Regions from separate parts of the Streptomyces sp. NPDC005820 genome, predicted to be linked through region 1. Evidence: riboswitches for the same ligand, from Rfam matches in the RefSeq annotation. Region 1 holds a riboswitch; each other region holds the start of a gene.
The links. A riboswitch is a leader RNA that binds a small molecule or an ion and turns the genes downstream of it on or off. The one in region 1 is predicted to bind thiamine pyrophosphate.

Region 1 (6,974 bases):
CGCGTTCAGCTGATCCTCGCTGAAGTGGTCGGCGGCGTCGTCCCAGATCTCGTCGGTCACGCCCGGTGCGCCGTCCTGGAGCCGGGTGGCGGCCTCGGTCAGGGCCAGGGCCGCCCGCTCCTCCTCCGTGTAGAAGGGCGTCTCGCGCCACGCGACCACGTGGTGCAGCCGCTCGTCCGTCTCACCGGCCTTCCGCGCCGACTCGATCGTGGCGAAGACGCACGGGCTGCAGCCGTTGATCTGACTGGCGCGCAGATGGACCAGCGACAGCAGACGCCGGTCGACGCCACCGGCGTGAATCGCCTTGTAGAGGTGCTGGATCGCTGTGATCACATCGGGGTTCGCCGTGCCGTTCACGCGTGCTTCCATCGGTGTGTCTCCCTCATCGGTTACCCGAGCCCCTCCGGGCCCGTCATCCCTGTGACGGAGCGGATCCGAGGAAGGTAACCACATGTCCGACATCAGCCCGGCGGACCCGACGGCCGAGGCGTTCGAGGCCCAGCGAGACCGGCTGCGCGCGGTCGCTCACCGCATGCTCGGATCGCACGCCGACGCCGAGGACGTGGTCCAGGAGGCCTGGCTGCGCCTCTCCCGCCAGGACGCGGCGACCATCCACAACCTGGCCGGCTGGCTGACCACGACGGTCGGCCGGATCAGCCTCGACGTCCTGCGCTCGCGCCGGTCGCGCCCCGAGGCGTCGTACGACGACGACCGTCTGTCCGAGTTCGTCGTGACGCTCGACGACGGTCCGGCTCCCGAGGAGGACGTGGCGCTCGCCGACTCGGTCGGGCTCGCCTTGCTCGTCGTCCTGGAGTCGCTCGGGCCGAGCGAGCGGCTGGCGTTCGTGCTGCACGACCTGTTCGCGGTGCCGTTCGACGAGATCGGCCAGATCCTCGGCAAGTCCACCGCCGCCGCCAAGATGCTCGCCAGCCGCGCCCGCAGGAAGGTACGGGCGCAGGAGCGTCCGGCCGCCGTCGGCCGGGAACAGCGAGACGTGGTCCAGGCCTTCCTGGCGGCGGCTCGCCATGGCGACTTCGAGGGGCTGCTGCGGGTGCTCGACCCCGAGGTGAGGCTGACCGTCGAGACCCCGTCCGGCGTTGTCGTCACCCTCGGCGCCACGAAGGTAGCCGCCGGCGCACGACTGTCCGCGGGCGCGGCCGCACAGGGTCGGAAGGCGCTGGTCAACGGCCTCCCCGGGATCATCTCCTGGCGCGAGGACGGCACCCCGCTCTCGGTCGTCGCGTTCACCGTCGCCGACGGCCGGATCACCGACATCACGATCGTGGTCGACCCGGCCGGGCTCGCGCTGATGGACCTGCCGGAACCGGCGTGAAGCTCACGCCTCCCGAGCGGAGCAGGACGGCCCGCGACTCCGCCATGAGGCGCGGGCTGTTCTGCGGGGCCACCCGGACTATTCCGCCAGTGGCAGGTACACCCGGTTGCCGCTCGCCGCGAACTCCTTCGACTTCTGCAGCATGCCCTCAGCGATCTCCTCGGAGGTCGCCCCCTCGGCCACCGCACCGCCGAACCGCTCCGTGATGCTCTGGCTGATCTTCATCGAGCAGAACTTAGGACCGCACATCGAGCAGAAGTGGGCCGTCTTGGCCGGCTCGGCCGGGAGGGTCTCGTCGTGGAACTCACGGGCCGTGTCCGGGTCGAGGGCCAGATTGAACTGGTCCTCCCAGCGGAACTCGAAGCGGGCGTCGGACAGCGCGTCGTCCCACTCCTGGGCTCCGGGGTGGCCCTTGGCGAGGTCGGCCGCGTGCGCGGCGATCTTGTAGGTGATGACGCCGGTCTTGACGTCGTCGCGGTTGGGCAGGCCCAGATGCTCCTTGGGCGTGACGTAGCAGAGCATCGCCGTGCCCCACCAGGCGATCATCGCGGCGCCGATGCCGGAGGTGATGTGGTCGTACGCCGGAGCGACGTCCGTGGTCAGCGGCCCGAGCGTATAGAACGGAGCTTCATCGCAGATCTCCTGCTGAAGGTCGATGTTCTCCTTGATCTTGTGCATCGGGACATGTCCCGGGCCCTCGATCATGGTCTGTACGTGGAAACGCTTGGCGATCGTGTTGAGTTCCCCGAGCGTGCGCAACTCCGCGAACTGCGCCTCGTCGTTGGCGTCCGCGATGGAGCCGGGCCGCAGGCCGTCGCCCAGCGAGTACGTGACGTCGTAGGCGGCGAGGATCTCGCAGAGTTCCTCGAAGTTCTCGTACAGGAAGGACTCCTTGTGGTGCGCCAGGCACCAGGCCGCCATGATCGAGCCGCCGCGCGAGACGATGCCGGTCTTGCGGTTCGCGGTGAGCGGGACGTACGCGAGGCGCACGCCCGCGTGGACCGTCATGTAGTCCACGCCCTGCTCGGCCTGCTCGACGACGGTGTCCTTGTAGATCTCCCAGGTCAGTTCCTCGGCCCTGCCGTCGACCTTCTCCAGCGCCTGGTACAGCGGCACCGTGCCGATGGGGACGGGGGAGTTGCGCAGCACCCACTCACGGGTGGTGTGGATGTTGCGGCCGGTGGAGAGGTCCATGACCGTGTCGGCGCCCCAACGGGTCGCCCAGGTCATCTTCTCGACCTCCTCCTCGATGGAGGACGTCACCGCCGAGTTGCCGATGTTGGCGTTGACCTTCACCAGGAACCTCTTACCGATGATCATCGGCTCGATCTCCGGGTGGTTGACGTTGGCCGGCAACACCGCGCGCCCCGCCGCGATCTCCTCGCGCACCACCTCCGGAGAAACGTTCTCCCTGAGGGCCACGAACTCCATCTCGGGGGTGATCTCGCCCCTGCGGGCATACGCGAGCTGGGTGACCGCCTTGCCGTCCCGACTCCGGCGGGGCAGTCGCGGACGGCCCGGGAACACCGCGTCGAGATTGCGCAGCCCGCCGCGCGGCGAGGTGTGCTTGATGCCGTCGTCCTCGGGACGGACCGGACGGCCCGCGTACTCCTCCGTGTCACCGCGGGCGATGATCCAGTTCTCACGCAGCGGCGCCAGGCCCCTGCGTACATCGGTGTCGGCGAGCGGATCGGTGTACGGCCCGGAGGTGTCGTACAGCGTGACCGACTGCCCGTTGGTGAGGTGCACCTGGCGGACCGGCACACGCAGGTCGGGGCGAGCGCCCTCGATGTAGCCCTTGTGCCAGCCGATGGACGTCCCGCTCTTCTCGCTGGTCACGTCGGCCGCGTCTGTATCGGCCGCGTTCTGCGTGAAGGCAGGCGTGCGTGCGTCCTTGTTGGTCATGAGACCTACTCCCTACGCCGGCATTACCCGGTAACAGGTTCGGCGGTCGACGCAGCGGCTACCGTCTGCCGACGTTTCATGTGAAACATCACTCGCTCTGGTGACGTTCCACGTGAAACATCGCGAAGACGGAGGTCAGCGCCCTCTCAGCCCGGTGCTCCGAGCTCCCGCGTGTGCAAAGGTGGCTCCACGCTAGCGTCATTTGTGGCGCGGTGAACAGTGGGCCTCTGCCGTTCTTGCGATGATCGGGCGGTGACCACGACACACCAGCCCCCGTATCCGCCCGGCGAGCCGCCTCGCAGGCCCGGCGCCGGTGGCGGCCCTGGTCCGGGACCTGCGAACGCTCCGCAGGGCAGGCCCGTACAAGGACCCGAGGACGACCGCGACTTCGGATTCCCCGGTGGGTTCGACCGCGGTCACGAGGCCGAGCGTGGCCGGCGGCAGCACCAGGATCCCCACTCCGGGCACGCCGGGCACCCCAATCACCCCGGGCACCCCAATCACCCCGGGCACCCCGGGCACGAGCACGAGCACGAGCACGGCCATGGTGCTGCGCACGCTCCGGGCCATGGACAGGGATCCGGTTCCGGAGGCGGGCACGGACACGGGCATGGGCACAGCCACAGCCACGGTCCGGCCGCCCCCGTCTCCCGGCATCTGCGCAAGGTGATCGCCGCCATCCTCATCCCCTTCGGTGCGGCGGTGCTGGTCGGGCTCGTGGTGCTGTGGCCCGGCGGCGCCCCGGCGCACCAGCGCACCGGCGTCGGCTTCGACCGGCAGACACAGCACGCCACGGTGACCAAGGTCGTCAAGGTGAGCTGTCAGTCGGTGAACGCCTCCGGTGGCACCCCGACCGGCGACACCTCCACCGCCGAGGGCTCCTCCGCCGTGCAGCAGGCGAACGGCACCTGCAAGAAGGCCACGATCCGCGTGGACACCGGCGACGACCAGGGCCGTACGTTCACCGAGATCGTCCAGCCGGACCAGTCACGGCAGTTGGAGCAGGGCGAGAAGGTCGTGGTCGCCTACGAACCCTCGGCGCCGAAGGACCTGCAGTACTCGGTCACCGATGTGAACCGCCGGATCCCGATGACGGTGCTGGCCGTCATCTTCGCGGTCGCCGTCGTGGTCGTCGGGCGGCTGCGCGGTGTCATGGCGCTGGTGGCGCTCGCCGTGAGCTTCATGATCCTGAACTTCTTCATCCTGCCCGCGATCCTCCAGGGATCGAACCCGCTGCTCGTGGCCGTGGTGGGGTCCAGCGCCATCATGCTGATCGCCCTGTATCTGTGCCACGGCCTGTCGGCCCGTACGTCCGTCGCCGTGCTCGGCACCCTCATCTCGCTGATGCTGATCGGCTTCCTCGGCTCCTGGTTCATCGACTGGGCCGCGCTCACCGGCAACACGGACGACAACACCGGTCTGATCCACGGGCTGTACCCGTCGATCGACATGAGCGGTCTGCTGCTCGCCGGCATCATCATCGGCTCGCTCGGTGTCCTCGACGACGTGACGGTCACCCAGACGTCCGCGGTCTGGGAGCTGCACGAGGCCAACCCGGCGATGGGCTGGCGCGGGCTGTACCGGGCCGGCATCCGGATCGGCCGCGACCACATCGCGTCCGTGGTCAACACACTCGTCCTCGCCTACGCCGGTGCCGCCCTGCCGTTGCTGCTGCTCTTCTCGATCGCGCAGAGCAGCGTCGGCACGGTCGCCAACAGCGAGCTGGTGGCCGAGGAGATCGTGCGCACTCTCGTGGGCTCCATCGGCCTGGTGGCGTCGGTGCCGGTCACCACCGCCCTCGCGGCTCTCGTGGTCGCGGCCGACCGCCCGGAACCGGGCACGGCGGCCGCGGCCGCACCGGCGCCCGAAATGGCTCCGGCAGGCGCGCCGGCGGCAGGCCCCGCCCAGCCCCGCGGCGGCCGGGGGAGACGGCGCAAGCACTGACGACAGGGGTGCGGGCGCCGGAGAAGCGCCCGCACCCCTGAAAGAAGAAGCGTTCCTGCGCGGCCCCACCCCCCTGGCGAAGCGTTCCGCCAGTGCCGGCCGTCGGCCTGTCAGCCGGTGCTCTGCTCCTCCGCGAGGATCCGGTCCAGCGCCTCGTCGAGATGGGCGTCGAAGTCGGCGAGCGCACCCTCCTGGCCCAGCGGGACCAGCTTGTCGGTGCGGTCCAGGAAGGCCACCAGCGGAGCCGCCGAGGACCGGAACAGCGCCTGGTCACCTCCCACCTGAAGCCGGATCAGCACCTCGCCGAGCACATCGGGGTCCACGGGCGAGACCCGGACGTCCCCCTCCCCGCACGGCCTGCCCACCCCGTCGATCAGCAGCTCGCGCCCGAACGCCCAGGTCACCGGCGCGTCACCGGGAAGGTGGAAGGTGAGCCGTACGGCATAGGGATCGCGCGACTCATAGCCCAGTTCCACCGGGATGCGGAACGAGAGCTCCTCGGACACGAGGAAGCTCATCATGACTTCTGCCTGAACTGCCTGTACGGACTCGCGCATCGCGTTACCCCGTCATTTGCCGTCGAATGGCCGGTAATCAACCCCTGACACTGCACCGCATCTTGCTGAACGTACACAACAGATCACAAGGAGTGAGTTTTCACATACTGATAGAGATCGCGATTGACCCCAACTTGCTCCCGATCTGGCTCTGCAACTGCCGTGCCGCCGGGAGCAGCCGGTCGGCCTGACGGGCGGGCAGGGAGATGGCCATCGTCGCCACCGTGGCGCCCACGGTGATCGGAACCGCGGCGCACACCGTGCCCAATGCGTATTCCTGCCTCTCCACGACCGGTTCCATGCGCCGGGTTCGCTCCAGGCGTCGTAGCAGGGTGTGGTCGTCACGCACGGTGTACGGGGTGATCGACTGCACGGGATGGCGGTCCAGGTGGTCACGGCGGGCGGACTCGTCCATCTGGGACAGCAGACACTGCCCGATGGCGTGGGCGTGCGCGGTCTCACGGAAGTCGGCCCACTCCTGCACCGCCGGATTGCCGGGGGTGTCGGAGACACACATGATCTCGATCTCGCCGTCACGGTAACGGGCGTAGTACACGGGGACACCGATCGAATCACGCCACTCGGCGAGGGTGTCGGCGACCGTGCTGCGACGTTTCTGCTCGGCTCCGCTACTGGCCAGCCGCTCGGCCGCCTCGCCGAGGAAGAACAGCCCCTTGTCCCGGCGCAGATAGCCCTCGTACACGAGGGTGCGCAGCAGGTGGTAGGCCGTGGGGAGCGCGAGGCCGGTCTCCCGGGCCAGTTGCTTGGCGGGAGCGCCGTACTCGTGCTCGGCGACGGACTCCAGCAGACGCATCGCGCGCTGCACAGAGCCGATCAGCGTCATGGCGGGGTTCGGCTGCGTCGTCGCGGGACGGGGCTGCTCGGGGAGTCCCGTGCCCGAAGGGCGCTGGAGCGGGGGCGTGGGGGCACGCGGGGCGGAGGGTGCGTGGGGTTCCGGGGATGCGGTGTCGACCAGGGCCAAGGGGTCACTCCCGAAGCGCGAGGGGGCGGCCCGTGCGGGGAGACACGGGAGGGGGGTGTACGCCGCTCGCGGGGTTCTTCCCCGCGTCGAGTTCCGGACTTTAACCGCCCGCCACCGCCCGGGAACCGGCCCTGCCCGAAACTTCCCCCAGCCGAGGGAACAGGTGATTCCTGTTACCGCTCAGCGTCCTCCCGTGCCAGTCACCAGTCTCCGCGCGAGGAGGAACCCGCCATGAACTTCCGTACGACGTAGA
Region 2 (6,974 bases), on a different contig from region 1:
GCCCGCTCGGACTACATGGGCATGCTCGGCACGGTCATGAACTGCCTCGCCCTCCAGGACTTCCTGGAGAAGGAGGGCATCGACAGCCGCGTGCAGACCGCCATCACCATGGGGCAGGTCGCCGAGCCGTACATCCCGCTGCGCGCCGTACGCCACCTGGAGAAGGGGCGCGTGGTCATCTTCGGCGCCGGTATGGGCATGCCCTACTTCTCCACCGACACCACCGCCGCCCAGCGCGCCCTGGAGATCGACGCCCAGGCGCTGCTCATGGGCAAGAACGGGGTGGACGGCGTCTACGACTCCGACCCCAAGACCAACCCCGAGGCCGTCAAGTTCGACGCCCTCGGCTACGGCGAGGTCATCACGCGCGACCTCAAGGTCGCCGACGCCACCGCCATCACGCTGTGCCGCGACAACAAGCTCCCGATCCTCGTCTTCGAGCTTCTGGCGGAGGGCAATATCGCCCGCGCCGTCAAGGGTGAGAAGATCGGCACGCTGGTGGGTGAGCAGAGCAGCCGGGGCTGACCGGGAAAATCCCCGGGTTCGTACGACAACACCTGACCGGGGGACGGACCCTGGTCGGAGGATGGACAATGTCCTGCCGGTCGGGAACCGTGCAGGAAGAAGACGCGACGCAGCCGGCCGCCGCCACCGACAGTGAACTGCAGCCGGGCCTTACTCAAGACACGCAGGAGCAAGTGGTGATCGAAGAGACCCTCCTCGAGGCCGAGGAGAAGATGGAGAAGGCCGTCGTGGTCGCCAAGGAGGACTTCGCCGCGATCCGCACCGGTCGTGCGCACCCGGCGATGTTCAACAAGATCGTGGCCGACTACTACGGCGCGCTGACGCCGATCAACCAGTTGGCCTCGTTCTCCGTGCCGGAGCCGCGCATGGCGGTCGTGACCCCGTTCGACAAGACGGCGCTGCGCAACATCGAGCAGGCCATCCGCGACTCCGACCTGGGCGTCAACCCCAGCAACGACGGCAACATCATCCGTGTGGTGTTCCCCGAGCTCACCGAGGAGCGCCGCCGGGACTACATCAAGGTCGCCAAGGGCAAGGCCGAGGACTCCCGGGTGTCCATCCGTTCCGTGCGCCGCAAGGCCAAGGACGCGATCGACAAGCTCGTCAAGGACGGCGAGGTCGGCGAGGACGAGGGCCGCCGTGCGGAGAAGGAGCTCGACGACACCACCGCGAAGTACGTCGCTCAGGTGGACGAGCTCCTCAAGCACAAGGAAGCGGAGCTGCTCGAGGTCTGATGAACGACTCTTCCTGGGGCTCTCCGCCACCAGCCGGGACACAGGCCGGGTACTGGGGGCCCACCGACCAGGGGGCCTACCAGGGGCCTGTCCAGGGGGCCGCCCCGGCGGGTCCCCCGTACGATGCGCCTGAGGCGCAGCACACTCGCCCCATGCCCATCGTCCCCGACGTACCCGCGCACGGCGGAAACCAGGATGACGACCCGGGGGCCGCTCGGCTGGGCGGCCCCTCGTTCCGCGACGAGGCGTACCGCTCCATGGCGCCCGACCAGGCGTCCTTCGGTGCGGAGACGTTCCGCCACGAGACCCCGTCGGCACAGCCCCCCGCGGCGGTGCCGCAGAATCCGGATCACATGCCCGACGCCCCGCACCCCGCGCCCGCACCGCAGAAGAAGAGCGCGGGCCGAGACCTGGGCGCGGCCATAGGGGTCGCGGTCGGCCTCGGTACGGTGATCGTCGCGTCGCTGTTCATCGTCAAGGCCGTGTTCGTCGGCGTCATAGCGGTCGCCGTCGTCGTGGGTCTGTGGGAACTGACCAGCAGGCTGCAGGAGCGCAAGCAGATCAAGGCGCCGCTCGTGCCGCTCGCGCTCGGCGGCGCCGCGATGGTCATCGCCGGATATGTCCGGGGGCCCGAGGGGGCCTGGGTCGCCATGGCCCTGACCGCGCTGGCGGTCCTGGTCTGGCGGATGACGGAACCGCCCGAGGGCTACCTCAAGGACGTCACGGCCGGCGTCTTCGCGGCGTTCTACGTCCCCTTCCTGGCCACCTTCGTCGCCCTGATGCTCACCGCGGACGACGGTCCGCAGCGCGTGCTGATGTTCTTCCTCCTCACGGTCGTCAGCGACACCGGTGCGTACGCCGTCGGCTGGCGCTTCGGCAAGCACAAGCTGGCCCCGCGCATCAGCCCCGGCAAGACCCGTGAGGGACTGCTGGGCGCGGTGTCGTTCGCGATGGTCGTGGGCGCGCTGTGCATGGAGTTCCTGATCGACGGCGGCAGCTGGTGGCAGGGTCTGCTGCTGGGCCTCGCGGTCGCGGCCAGCGCCACGCTCGGCGACCTCGGCGAGTCCATGATCAAGCGGGACCTGGGCATCAAGGACATGGGCACGCTGCTGCCGGGCCACGGCGGCATCATGGACCGGCTGGACTCCCTGCTCCCGACGGCTCCGGTCGTCTGGCTGCTGCTCGTGCTGTTCGTGGGCTCCGGCTGACCGGCGACCCACGCGCGCAGCTCGCGGGCCCCCGTCCTGAACGACCAGGACGGGGGCCCGCCGCCTTTACCCGAGGGCCGGCCGAGTGGGACGATTTCCCCTGGAAGTCCCGAAAGATCCCTCTTCCCGGGAATGTCATGAAAGGGGATGGGCATCATGTCCGGCTTCCGTGAATCGATCGACGTGGACCGCAGCCCCGACGATGTGTGGGCGTACCTCATCGACCCGTCCCATCTGCCCGAATGGCAGGCGAGCGCGGTATCGGCCGAGCAGCTCGACCCCGGCCCGGTCCAGGTCGGCTCCCGGCTGCGCATCACCCGCCACGTAGGCCGTCGGGAGATCCCGATGACCATGGAGTACACCGAGTACGACCCTCCGCACGCCTGGGGCCTGCAGGGCGTCGACGGTCCGATCCGCGGCCATGTCCACGGCGAGATCACCCCGCTCGGCGCCGGCGACCGCTCCCGCGTGACCATGGAACTCGACTTCGAGGGCAAGGGCATCGGCAAGGTCCTTCTTCCCCTGGTCGTCCGCCCTCAGGTCCGCAAGGAGCTCCCGCTCAACGAACGACTTCTGAAGGACCGACTGGAGCACCGGACGGCATAGTGCGCGTCCCTGACATGCCCCGCCACTCTCGCGGCAATGCCAGGACCCTGCCGGCTGTGGAAAGGCACCGGCAGGGGCCTGTTGCGAGGGGAGCTCGCACTTCGGCCGGGCCGCAGCTTCAGTCCGGAATCTCTCCCTCGGAGATCAAGGTCTGGTTCCGGTTCGTCCCGCGTGAGGGCTGGCTCCAGCAGGACACGGAGGGTCTGTGGGCGACGCGGCTCGGTGCGGACACGGCCAGGATCCGGAACGCTCCGTTCCTCCAGAACGGCGTGGCCGAGGGTGACGTCGTCCAGTTTCGGACCGATACCGACGGGCCGCACTGGGCCATCGGGCGGGTCCGTTCCGCGGGCAATCGCACGATCGGTGGCCCTCACGGCACCGGCACCGACGCGTGGTGGAGCGCATAAAGGACCCCGGCGACCGGCAACGACCTGCAGAGACCACCGCTCACGGCACGCGGCGCAGGTCACACGATTCGATCTGCGACACTGGTACAGCCATGCCTAAGCCCGGAGAACTCACTTTTGTCGCGCCGCGCGGAGCCAAGAAGCCGCCGCGGCATCTTGCCGATCTCTCGCCTGCGGAGCGGAAGGACGTCGTCGCGGAGATCGGTGAGAAGCCGTTCCGTGCCAAGCAGCTCTCGCAGCACTACTTCGCGCGGTACGCGCACGACCCGGCGGAGTGGACCGACATCCCCGCCGGTGCGCGGGAGAAGCTGCGGGAGGCGCTGCTGCCCGAGCTGATGACCGTCGTACGGCATCTGTCGACCGACGCGGGCACCACCCGCAAGACGCTGTGGCGGCTGTTCGACGGCACGCTCGTCGAGTCGGTGCTGATGCGGTACCCGGACCGGGTCACGATGTGCATCAGCTCGCAGGCGGGCTGCGGGATGAACTGCCCGTTCTGTGCGACCGGGCAGGCCGGGCTGGACCGGAACCTGTCCACCGCCGAGATCGTGCACCAGATCGTGGACGGGATGCGGGCGCTCAGGGACGGGGACGTCCCGGGCGGGCCGGCGCGGCTGTCCAACATCGTCTTCATGGGGATGGGGGAGCCGCTCGCCAACTACAAGCGGGTCGTCACCGCGATCCGGGCCCTCACCGATCCCGCTCCGGACGGCCTCGGGCTGTCGCAGCGCGGGATCACCGTCTCGACGGTCGGGCTCGTGCCCGCCATCCACCGGTTCGCCGACGAGGGCTTCAAGTGCCGGCTCGCGATCTCGCTGCACGCGCCGGACGACGAGCTGCGCGACACCCTCGTCCCCGTGAACACGCGCTGGAAGGTGCGTGAGGTGCTCGATGCCGGATTCGACTACGTGGAGAAGTCGGGACGGCGGCTGTCCATCGAGTACGCGCTGATCCGTGACATCAACGACCAGGCCTGGCGTGGGGACCGGCTCGGGCGGCTGCTCCGGGGCAAGCCCGTGCATGTCAACCTCATCCCGCTGAACCCGACCCCGGGCTCGAAGTGGACGGCCTCCCGGCCCGAGGACGAGAAGGCGTTCGTCGAGGCCATCGCGGCGCACGGGGTGCCCGTCACCGTCCGGGACACCCGTGGCCAGGAGATCGACGGAGCCTGTGGTCAGCTTGCGGCCACCGAGCGGTAAAATCTGGCCACGTCATATCTTCATATTCCGACAGGGGAGCGCCACAGCGCTGAGAGTGCGGCAATCGGGCCGCAGACCCTCTGAACCTCGCCCAGGTCATTCTGGGTAGGAAGTTCGGTCATCGCTCAAGCTGTTGTGCCCTGTCCGGGCGTCCCCCGGGCAGGGCCGCGTTCTTCCTGGCCAACCCCAGGAGGACATCCAGTGCACATCAAGACCTTCGTGGCGGCGACGGTCGGCCTCGGCCTCGTCACGCTGTCCGCATGCGGGTCGTCCGACGCCAAGAGCTCGTCGAGTTCGTCGGACTCCAAGACCGTCACCCTCGTCAGCCATGACTCATGGGCCGCCTCCAAGAGCGTGCTCGCCGACTTCGAGAAGCAGTCCGGGTACAAGGTCAAGGTCCTCACGGACGGCGACGCGGGCCAGGCCGTCAACAAGGCCATCCTGACCAAGGACAACCCGCAGGGCGATGTCTTCTTCGGCGTCGACAACACCCTGCTGTCGCGTGCCCTCGACAACGGTCTCTTCCAGTCGTACGAGGCCAAGGGGCTCGACCAGGTCGGCAGCGCGTACCAGCTGGACGCCGGTAAGCACCGGGTCACGCCCATCGACTACGGCGACATCTGCGTCAACTACGACAAGAAGTACTTCGCCGACCACAAGCTCGCTCTGCCGACGTCGTACGACGATCTGATCAAGCCCGCGTACAAGAACCTCCTCGTCACCGAGAACGCCTCCACCTCCTCCCCGGGCCTCGGCTTCCTGCTCGGCACGGCCGCGCAGTACGGCGACGACGGGTGGGCGGGCTACTGGAAGAAGCTCAAGGCCAACGGGGTGAAGGTGGTCGACGGCTGGGAGCAGGCCTACAACGAGGAGTTCTCCGGTTCCGCCGGCGGCAAGAAGGCGGGGGCCGACCGGCCGCTCGTCGTGTCGTACGCCTCCTCCCCGCCCGCCGAGGTGATCTACGGCGACCCCAAGCCCAGCACCGCCCCGACCGGCGTCGCGAACGGGACCTGCTTCCGGCAGATCGAGTTCGCGGGGCTGCTGAGCAACGCGAGGAACAGCGCGGGCGGCAAGGCGCTCATCGACTTCCTGATCTCCAAGGAGTTCCAGGAGGACATGCCGCTCAACATGTTCGTCTACCCGGTGGTCGAGGGCGCGAGCGTGCCCGCCGAGTTCACGAAGTACGGGCCCGCCGCCAAGGACCCCGAGACCATGGACCCGGCGAAGATCGCCGAGAACCGCGACCAGTGGGTCAAGTCGTGGACCTCGCTCGTACTGAAGTGACCAAGGCGGCCGGACGGCCTTCCGGGAGCGCGGCGCGGCTCGGCCTGATGGCCCTGCCCGTCGCGTTCTTCGGGCTCTTCTTCGCCTATCCCGTCGCCGCGATCGTCGCCCGTGGGCTCAAGGTCGACGGGGCGTGGCAGCTCGGGCGGGTCGTCGACGTCCTGGGCCAGTCCGACATCCGGCACGTCCTGTGGTTCACCACCTGGCAGGCCGTCGCCTCCACCGTGCTCACGCTGCTGGTGGCGCTGCCGGGCGCGTATGTCTTCGCGCGTCTGGACTTCCCGGGCAAGCAGGTGCTGCGGGCCGTTGTGACGGTGCCGTTCGTGCTGCCGACGGTCGTCGTCGGCAGCGCGTTCCTCGCACTCGTCGGGCGCGGCGGTCTGCTGGACGACCTGTGGGGCGTACGGCTGGACACGACCGTGTGGGCGATCCTGCTCGCGCACGTCTTCTTCAACTACGCCGTCGTCGTACGGACCGTCGGCGGGCTCTGGGCGCAGCTCGACCCCCGGCAGGAGGAGGCCGCGCGGATGCTGGGCGCGTCCCGGCTGCGGGCCTGGCGCACGGTGACCCTGCCCGCCCTCGGACCGGCCGTGGCCGCCGCCGCGCTGATGGTCTTCCTCTTCACCTTCACCTCCTTCGGGGTGGTCCAGATCCTCGGCGGGCCCACCTTCTCCACCCTGGAGGTGGAGATCTACCGGCAGACCTCCGAGATCTTCGACCTGTCCACGGCGGCCGTCCTGACGATCGTGCAGTTCGGAGCCGTGGGCGCGATTCTCGCCGTACACGCGTGGACCGTACGGCGGCGGGAGACCGCGCTGCGGCTGGTGGACGCGAACCTCACCGCGCGACGGCCGCGCGGGGCCGGGCAGTGGGCGCTGCTGGGCGGGGTGCTCGTGAGCATCGCGCTGCTGCTCGTGCTGCCGCTGGCCGTGCTGGTGCAACGGTCCCTCGACGCACCGGACTTCGCCTACTACCGGGCGCTGACCAGTGAGGACGGCAATGTCTTCCTGG
Region 3 (6,974 bases), on a different contig from region 1:
ACCTCGACCATCTCCGGGCCCTTGGACAGCGTCAGCGTCACCGTGTCGCCGTCGGCGGCCTGGCTGTCGGCCTCCGGGGTCTGCGCCGCGACCTGGCCCTTGTCGAACTCGGAGGTGACCTGCTCGGCGGAGACCTCCACCGTCAGACCGGCCTCCTCCAGCTCGGCCCTGGCGTCGTCCAGGTCCTCGCCGGTGACGTCCGGGACGTCGATCGCGCTGCCCTTGCTGACCACGATCGCGACCGCCGAACCCGCCCGGCGCTCGGTGCCCGCCTCGGGGGAGGTACTGATCACGAAGCCCTTGATCACGTCGTCGCTGAACTCCTGGGTGACCTGCCCCGGCTCCAGCCCGTCGGACTTCAGCAGTTCCTTGGCCTTGTCCAGCCGGGACCCCGTCACATCCGGCACCTTCACGGTCTGCGGGCCGTCGGAGACGGTGAGCGTGACCGAGTCGTGCTTACGGATCCGGGTGCCCGGCTCCGGGTCCGTGCCGATCACGGTGCCCCGCTTCACGGTGTCGCTGTACGCGTGCTCGACCCCGCCCACTTCCAGGCCGGCCGCCTCCAGCCGCTGCTCGGCCCTGGCCTGCGACTGCGTCAGCACGGCGGGCACCTTGGTGAACTGCCCGGAGTTGATGTACCAGACACCGGTACCGACCCCGATCACCAGCAGGACGACGGTGACGAGCGCGAGCAGCCCGCGCCGGGGCCGCACACCGCGCCGACGGGGAGGCAGCGGAGGGGGACTCCGGAACCGGGAGGTCCGGTTGACGTCGTCCGGGCCGAACCCCTCCTCCTCGTTGACCGGCAGCGGCCGGGGCACGGTCAGTGAGCGCGGGATGACGCTCGTCCGGTCCTCGGCGTTGTCATGGGCGGCGGACACGGCCTGCGGGGGCACGGCGTCCAACTGCTCCTCGGTCAGCCCGGCGCGCGCCTCGCGCACCTGGCCGAGCAGCGCGACCGCGTCGTGCGGCCGGATCTCCCGGGTGCGGGCGGTGGCCGACGCGACCAGCTCGTCCAGGGCGAACGGCAGCCCGGGGACCTCGGCGGAAGGCGGCGGCACGTCCTCGTGGAGATGCTTGTAGAGCACGATCGCGGGGGACTCGCCGTCGTGCGGCTTCTCGCCGGTGAGCATCTCGAAGAGCACGACACCGCACGCGTACACGTCGACCCGGGGGTCGGCGGCGCCGGGCGTCTCGATCTGCTCGGGCGCGAGATAGGCGACGGTCCCGAGGACGGCCCCCGTCGTGCTCGTCACCGTGTCCACGGACCGCACCAGCCCGAAGTCCGCGACCTTGACCCGCCCGTCGTCCCCTATCAGCACGTTCTCGGGCTTCATGTCGCGGTGCACGAACCCGGCCCGGTGCGCGGCGCCGAGCGCGGCGAGCACCGGCTCCAGGATGTCGAGCGCGGCCCTCGGCTGCAGCGCGCCGCGCTCGCGCAGCACGTCCCGCAGGGTGCAGCCCGCGATGTACTCCATCGCGAGGTACACATACGACCCGTCCGCACCCTGGTCGAACACCTGCACGACATTGGGGTGGGCGAGCCGCGCGACGGACTTGGCCTCCCGGATGAACCGCTCGACGAACGTCCCGTCGGCCGCGAGCGCCGGATGCATCACCTTGAGGGCGAGCACACGGTCGAGGCGGGTGTCCACGGCCCGGTAGACCGTGGCCATGCCGCCCACGGCGATCCGCGCGTCGATGCGATACCGCCCGTCGAGCACCTGCCCGACCAGAGGGTCCTGAAGGGTCGTGTCCACGCAGCGAGTCTACGAGCCACCACCGACACCCCACCCACACCCACCCATTCGGAGCACGACTGAAGCTGACCTGTGACGCGGCACGCGAAGCCACGGACACAAGGGGTCATGGAAGGGAAAGCCGCCGACGGCGTTCGGCCCCCGCGGGTCGGTCCACCTCTCGGCCTACTGGAAACGGGTGGTGCGTGGGTGGGAGAGGGGAAGGGTCAGAAGGCGGGGCGTTCCGGGTCCAGGGCGGCCAGGCCCTCAGCGGGCGACGACGCCTCCGCGAAATAGCGCCGGGGGATACGCCCCGCCAGGCGGGCCAGCCGCCCCGCCTCGACCCCGGCCCGCATCGCCGACGCCATCCGCTCGGGATCCGGCGACCGCGTCACCGCCGACGCCAGCATCACCCCCGCACACCCCAGCTCCATCGCCAGCGCCACATCCGACGCCGTCCCGGCCCCCGCGTCCAGAATCACCGGCACCCGCGCGTGCTCCACGATCAGCTGGAAGTTGTGCGGATTGCGGATCCCGAGCCCGGAGCCGATCGGAGAGCCCAGCGGCATCACCGCCGCACACCCCGCGTCCTCCAGCTTCCGCGCCAGCACCGGATCGTCGTTCGTGTACGGCAGCACCGTGAACCCGTCGTCCACCAGCGTCTCCGCCGCGTCCAGCAACTCCACCGGATCCGGCAGCAGCGTCCGCTCGTCGGCGATGACCTCCAGCTTCACCAGCGACGTCCCGAGCGCCTCCCGCGCCAGCCGAGCCGTCAGCACCGCCTCCCCGGCCGTGAAGCACCCCGCCGTGTTCGGCAGCACCCGGATGCCGAGCCGCTCCAGCACGGACAGCACGGAGCCCCGTACACCGGGGTCCACCCTGCGCATCGCCACCGTCGTCAGCTCGGTCCCGGACGCCACCAGCGCCCGCTCCAGCACCTCCAGGCTGGGCGCACCCCCCGTACCCATGATCAAACGGGACGAGAGGGACGTACCGCCGAGGAGGAACGGATCGTCGGCCACGGCGCTCACCCTCCCTGCACGGCGGTCAGGACTTCCACCCGGTCGCCCTCGCACAGCGCCGTCACGGACCACTCCGCGCGCGGGACGACCGTCTCGTTCAGCGCGGCCGCCACCCCGGAGGGCGCCGCCGTCAGGGACCGTACGACGCTGTCGAGGGCCGTACCGGGAGCGACGGCCTGCCGCTCCCCGTTCACCGAGATGTTCAGCGAGATGGTCATACGAGCTGCTCCGTGCGGGCGGCGGCGCCGAAGCGCCGGGGGGTGAAGGGGCGGGCCTCGTCGGGGAGTTCCCCGGTGGCCAGGGCATGCGCCAGCGCGTCCCCGGTCACCGGCGTCAGCAGCACCCCGTTGCGGTAGTGCCCGGTGGCCAGCAGCAGCCCCTCCAGCGCGGTCGGCCCGAGCAGCGGCGCGTTGTCGGGCGAGCCGGGCCGCAGTCCCGCGCGTGTCTCCGTGAGCGGCAGTTCCGTGATCCCGGGCACCAGTTCGTGCGCGTCGCGCAGCAACTCGTACACGCCGCCCGCCGTCACCGCCGTGTCCCAGCCCGACTCCTCGCTCGTGGCGCCCACGACCAGCTCGCCGTTCTCCCGGGGCACCAGATACACCTGGCCGCCGCGCACGACGGCCCGAACCGTACGGCTGAGGAACGGCGCGTACCCGGCCGGCACCGTCAGCCGCACCACCTGCCCCTTCACCGGCCGCACCGGCGGCAGTACGTCCTCGGGGACCCCTGCCAGCCGCCCGCTGAGGCTTCCCGCCGCGAGCACCACCTGCCCCGCCGCCAGGGCCGTACCGTCCCCGGTGACGACCCCCGCGGCCCGCCCGCCCACGACGGACAGCCGCTCCGCCCACGCGCGGTGCAGGACCACCCCCGCCCGCTCGCACGCCACGACCAGCGCGTCGGTGAGCCGCCGGGGATCGATCTGGTGGTCGCCGTCCACCCGCAGCCCGCCCCGCACCCCGGGCGCGAGCATCGGCTCCAGACGTCGGCACTCCCGCCCGGTCAGCCACTCCGACTCCAGCCCCGACTGCGCCTGCAACGCGTGCAGTTCGCGCAGATGGGCGCGGTCGTCGGCGTCCAGCGCCACCGCGAGCGTGCCGCACCGGCGGTAGCCGAGGTCCAGCCCGCTCGCCTCGGTCAGCTCGGCCGCGAAGTCCGGGTACCGGCGGGCCGAGGCCAGGTTGAGCCCCAGCAGGGTCTGTTCGCCGTAGTGGAGTTCGGTGACGGCGGCCAGCATCCCGGCCGCCACCCGCGCGGCCCCGCCGCCCGGTTCGGGGTCCACCACCGTCGTGGCGAACCCGCGCTGCGCGGCCCGCCACGCCGTGACCAGCCCGATGATTCCGCCCCCCACGACGAGGACGTCGGATGTACGTGTACGCGACATGGGCGTCCAGCCCCTCCCTTCGCCGGCATGACCCGGATCAGGTTCGTACGGTCGGAGGCCGGCCAGCCTCCCTCTCAGCCCGGTGCGTCCGGGCTCCCGCGAGTGCTCTACGTTGGCCACACCCTAGCCCGTGCTTCCGCGCCCCTGTAAAGGGAGCCTCCCGTCAGGAAAGGGGAGCCCCCTCCTCATGCCCCGCTCGCTCGACGGTCTCGTCCTCGCCCCCGTCGCCGACCAGGCCCCGGGCCAGGTCGGCACCCGCACCCGCTTCACGTACCACGAGCAGGACGGCGTGATCTGGGCGGACTACGCGGGCGGCGACGTCGTACGCGGCCATCTCGTGGGTACCCGTAAAGGGGACCGGCTCGAATTCCGGTACGTCCAGCTCAAGCGGGACGGCACGACCTCCTCGGGGCACTGCGTCTCGACGGTCCTCGCCCTGCCGGACGGGCGGGTGCGGCTGGAGGAGACCTGGTCCTGGGAGTCGCAGGAGGGCAGCGGCACCAGCGTTGTGGAGCAGGTCACGGAGCACGAAGGCTGACTGACAAAACGTCAGGTGTCTATGGTGATCAGGTGAGCGAGCTGAGTCGGGAAGAGGACAGGACGGCGGGGCGGCGCGTGGTCGTCGTCGGCGCGGGCATGGCCGGGGTGCAGACCGCGGTCGCCCTGCGCGAACGGGGCTTCGACGGGACCGTGACGCTGATCGGCGCGGAGCCCCACCAGCCCTACGACCGGCCACCGCTGTCCAAGGCCGTCCTGCTCGGCAAGGCCGAGGGCTCCGCCTTCGACGTCGACTTCGACAGCCTCGGCGTCGACCTGCTGCTCGGCCGCGAGGTGCTCGGCCTGCGCCCCGCCGACCACGAGGTGGACACCGAGGCCGGGCCCGTCCCGTACGACGTCCTCGTCCTCGCCACCGGCGCCGAACCGGTCCGGCTGCCGGGCGCCGAAGGGGTGCCGGGCGTCCATCTGCTGCGCACCCTCGACGACGCCGAACGGCTGCGGCCCGTCCTCGCCCGGCAGCACGACGTCGTGGTCGTCGGCGCCGGCTGGATCGGCGCCGAGTTCGCCACCGCCGCCCGCGAGGCCGGCTGCGCGGTCACCGTCGTGGAGGCCGCCGACCGGCCCCTCGCCGGCGCCCTGCCGGCCGAGGTCGCCGCCCCGATGACCGCCTGGTACGCCGACAGCGGCACCGACCTGCGCACCCACGCGCGCGTGGCCCGCGTCGAGCCCGGCGCGGTCGTCCTCGACGACGGCTCCCGGCTGCCCGCGGGCGCCGTCGTCGTCGGCATCGGCGCCCGCCCCGCCACCGCCTGGCTGGCCGGCTCCGGCGTCGCCCTCGGCCCCCACCACGAGGTCCTGGCCGACGACCGGCTGCGCACCAACGTCCCGGACGTCTACGCGGTCGGCGACTGCGCCTCCTTCCCCTCGGCGCGCTACGGCGAACGCCTCCTCGTCCACCACTGGGACAACGCCCTCCAGGGCCCCCGCACGGTCGCCGCGAACATCCTCGGCGAGGCCGACGCCGTGTACGACCCGGTGCCGTACTTCTGGTCCGAACAGTTCGGCCGCTTCGTCCAGTACGCGGGCCACCACACCGCGGCCGACCGGCTGATCTGGCGCGGCGACCCGACGGGCCCGGCCTGGAGCGTCTGCTGGCTGCGCGACGACCACCTGGTCGCCCTCCTGGCAGTGGGCCGCCCCCGCGACCTGGCCCAGGGCAGACGCCTGATCGAGGCAGGAACCCGCATGGACGAACAGGCCCTGACGGACCCGACCCGCCCCTTGAAGAACGCGACTGTTCGACCCACGTAAGGGGCAACCCCCCAGGGGCGCGGGGAACTGCGCGACCAGCCCCCACGCAGCCGCACCCGACCACGCACCCGACCACGCACCCATCGCGGCCCACCCGAAGATGCGCCTACCCTTGACCCCGTGACCGAGATTGACGCAAAGACCGATGCTCTCGTCCCCGCCTGGCTGACCGTGCCCGACATCGCGGAGATGCTCGATGTCGACGTGATCCGCGTCCGGCAGCTGATCAAGGAGGGCCAGCTCATCGCCGTACGCCGCGGTGAGAACCGCGCGCTGCACATCCCCGCCGCCTTCATCGACGGCGACAAGGTCGTCAAGGGCCTCTCCGGCACCCTGACGCTCCTGCGGGACGACGGCTTCACGGACGAAGAGATGCTGGAGTGGCTCTTCACGCCCGACGACAGCCTGCCGGGCACCCCCGCCCAGGCCCTCAGCGAGAATCGCGGCACGGAGGTGAAGCGCCGCGCTCAGGCGCTCGCCGTCTGAGACAGCCGGTACCGACACCACGGGGGACACCGATGACCGACACCGCTCGCGCCCGCCTGGCCGACGCCCGCCTCTATCTGTGCACGGACGCCCGCACCCGCCAGGGTGACCTGCCGGAGTTCCTGGACGCGGTCCTGGCGGGCGGTGTCGACATCGTGCAGCTGCGCGACAAGGGCATGGAGGCCGCTGAGGAGCTGGAGCATCTGGCGGTGTTCGCCGAGGCCTGCGCCCGGCACGGCAAGCTCCTCGCGGTCAACGACCGGGCCGATGTCGCCCACGCGGCCCGCGCCGACGTCCTCCACCTCGGCCAGGGCGACCTGCCGGTCCCGGCGGCCCGCGCGATCCTCGGCGACGACGTCCTCATCGGCCGCTCCACCCACTCCGAGGCGGAGGCGGAGGCCGCCGCCGTCCAGGAGGGCGTGGACTACTTCTGCACCGGCCCCTGCTGGCCCACGCCCACCAAGCCCGGCCGGCCCGCCCCCGGTCTCGGTCTGGTCCGGCACACCGCCGCCCTCGGCACCGACCGTCCCTGGTTCG

Region 2: linked by a shared signal. The riboswitch ahead of ABZ464_RS19155 (thiamine ABC transporter substrate-binding protein) and the one ahead of thiC (phosphomethylpyrimidine synthase ThiC) in region 1 are both predicted to bind thiamine pyrophosphate.
Region 3: linked by a shared signal. The riboswitch ahead of thiO (glycine oxidase ThiO) and the one ahead of thiC (phosphomethylpyrimidine synthase ThiC) in region 1 are both predicted to bind thiamine pyrophosphate.

What each region holds. Positions count from the first base shown of each region.
Region 1 covers NZ_JBEXXE010000010.1:49,201-56,174, forward strand. Annotated here, with positions in the region: gene ABZ464_RS14180 (carboxymuconolactone decarboxylase family protein) at 1-369, opposite strand, end outside; gene ABZ464_RS14185 (sigma-70 family RNA polymerase sigma factor) at 452-1,333, shown strand; gene thiC (phosphomethylpyrimidine synthase ThiC) at 1,412-3,238, opposite strand; TPP riboswitch at 3,231-3,419, opposite strand; gene ABZ464_RS14195 (YibE/F family protein) at 3,491-5,182, shown strand; gene ABZ464_RS14200 (SsgA family sporulation/cell division regulator) at 5,293-5,739, opposite strand; gene ABZ464_RS14205 (IclR family transcriptional regulator C-terminal domain-containing protein) at 5,840-6,721, opposite strand; gene ABZ464_RS14210 (DUF5326 family protein) at 6,922-6,974, opposite strand, start outside.
Region 2 covers NZ_JBEXXE010000014.1:145,940-152,913, reverse strand. Annotated here, with positions in the region: gene pyrH (UMP kinase) at 1-525, shown strand, start outside; gene frr (ribosome recycling factor) at 702-1,259, shown strand; gene ABZ464_RS19175 (phosphatidate cytidylyltransferase) at 1,259-2,467, shown strand; gene ABZ464_RS19170 (SRPBCC family protein) at 2,624-3,073, shown strand; partial or broken gene ABZ464_RS19165 (DUF4265 domain-containing protein) at 3,202-3,435, shown strand; gene rlmN (23S rRNA (adenine(2503)-C(2))-methyltransferase RlmN) at 3,573-4,679, shown strand; TPP riboswitch at 4,702-4,809, shown strand; gene ABZ464_RS19155 (thiamine ABC transporter substrate-binding protein) at 4,881-5,963, shown strand; gene ABZ464_RS19150 (iron ABC transporter permease) at 5,939-6,974, shown strand, end outside.
Region 3 covers NZ_JBEXXE010000001.1:229,164-236,137, reverse strand. Annotated here, with positions in the region: gene pknB (Stk1 family PASTA domain-containing Ser/Thr kinase) at 1-1,760, opposite strand, end outside; gene ABZ464_RS01055 (thiazole synthase) at 1,967-2,761, opposite strand; gene thiS (sulfur carrier protein ThiS) at 2,767-2,967, opposite strand; gene thiO (glycine oxidase ThiO) at 2,976-4,142, opposite strand; TPP riboswitch at 4,140-4,252, opposite strand; gene ABZ464_RS01040 (hypothetical protein) at 4,330-4,680, shown strand; gene ABZ464_RS01035 (FAD-dependent oxidoreductase) at 4,758-5,951, shown strand; gene ABZ464_RS01030 (Rv2175c family DNA-binding protein) at 6,072-6,437, shown strand; gene thiE (thiamine phosphate synthase) at 6,470-6,974, shown strand, end outside.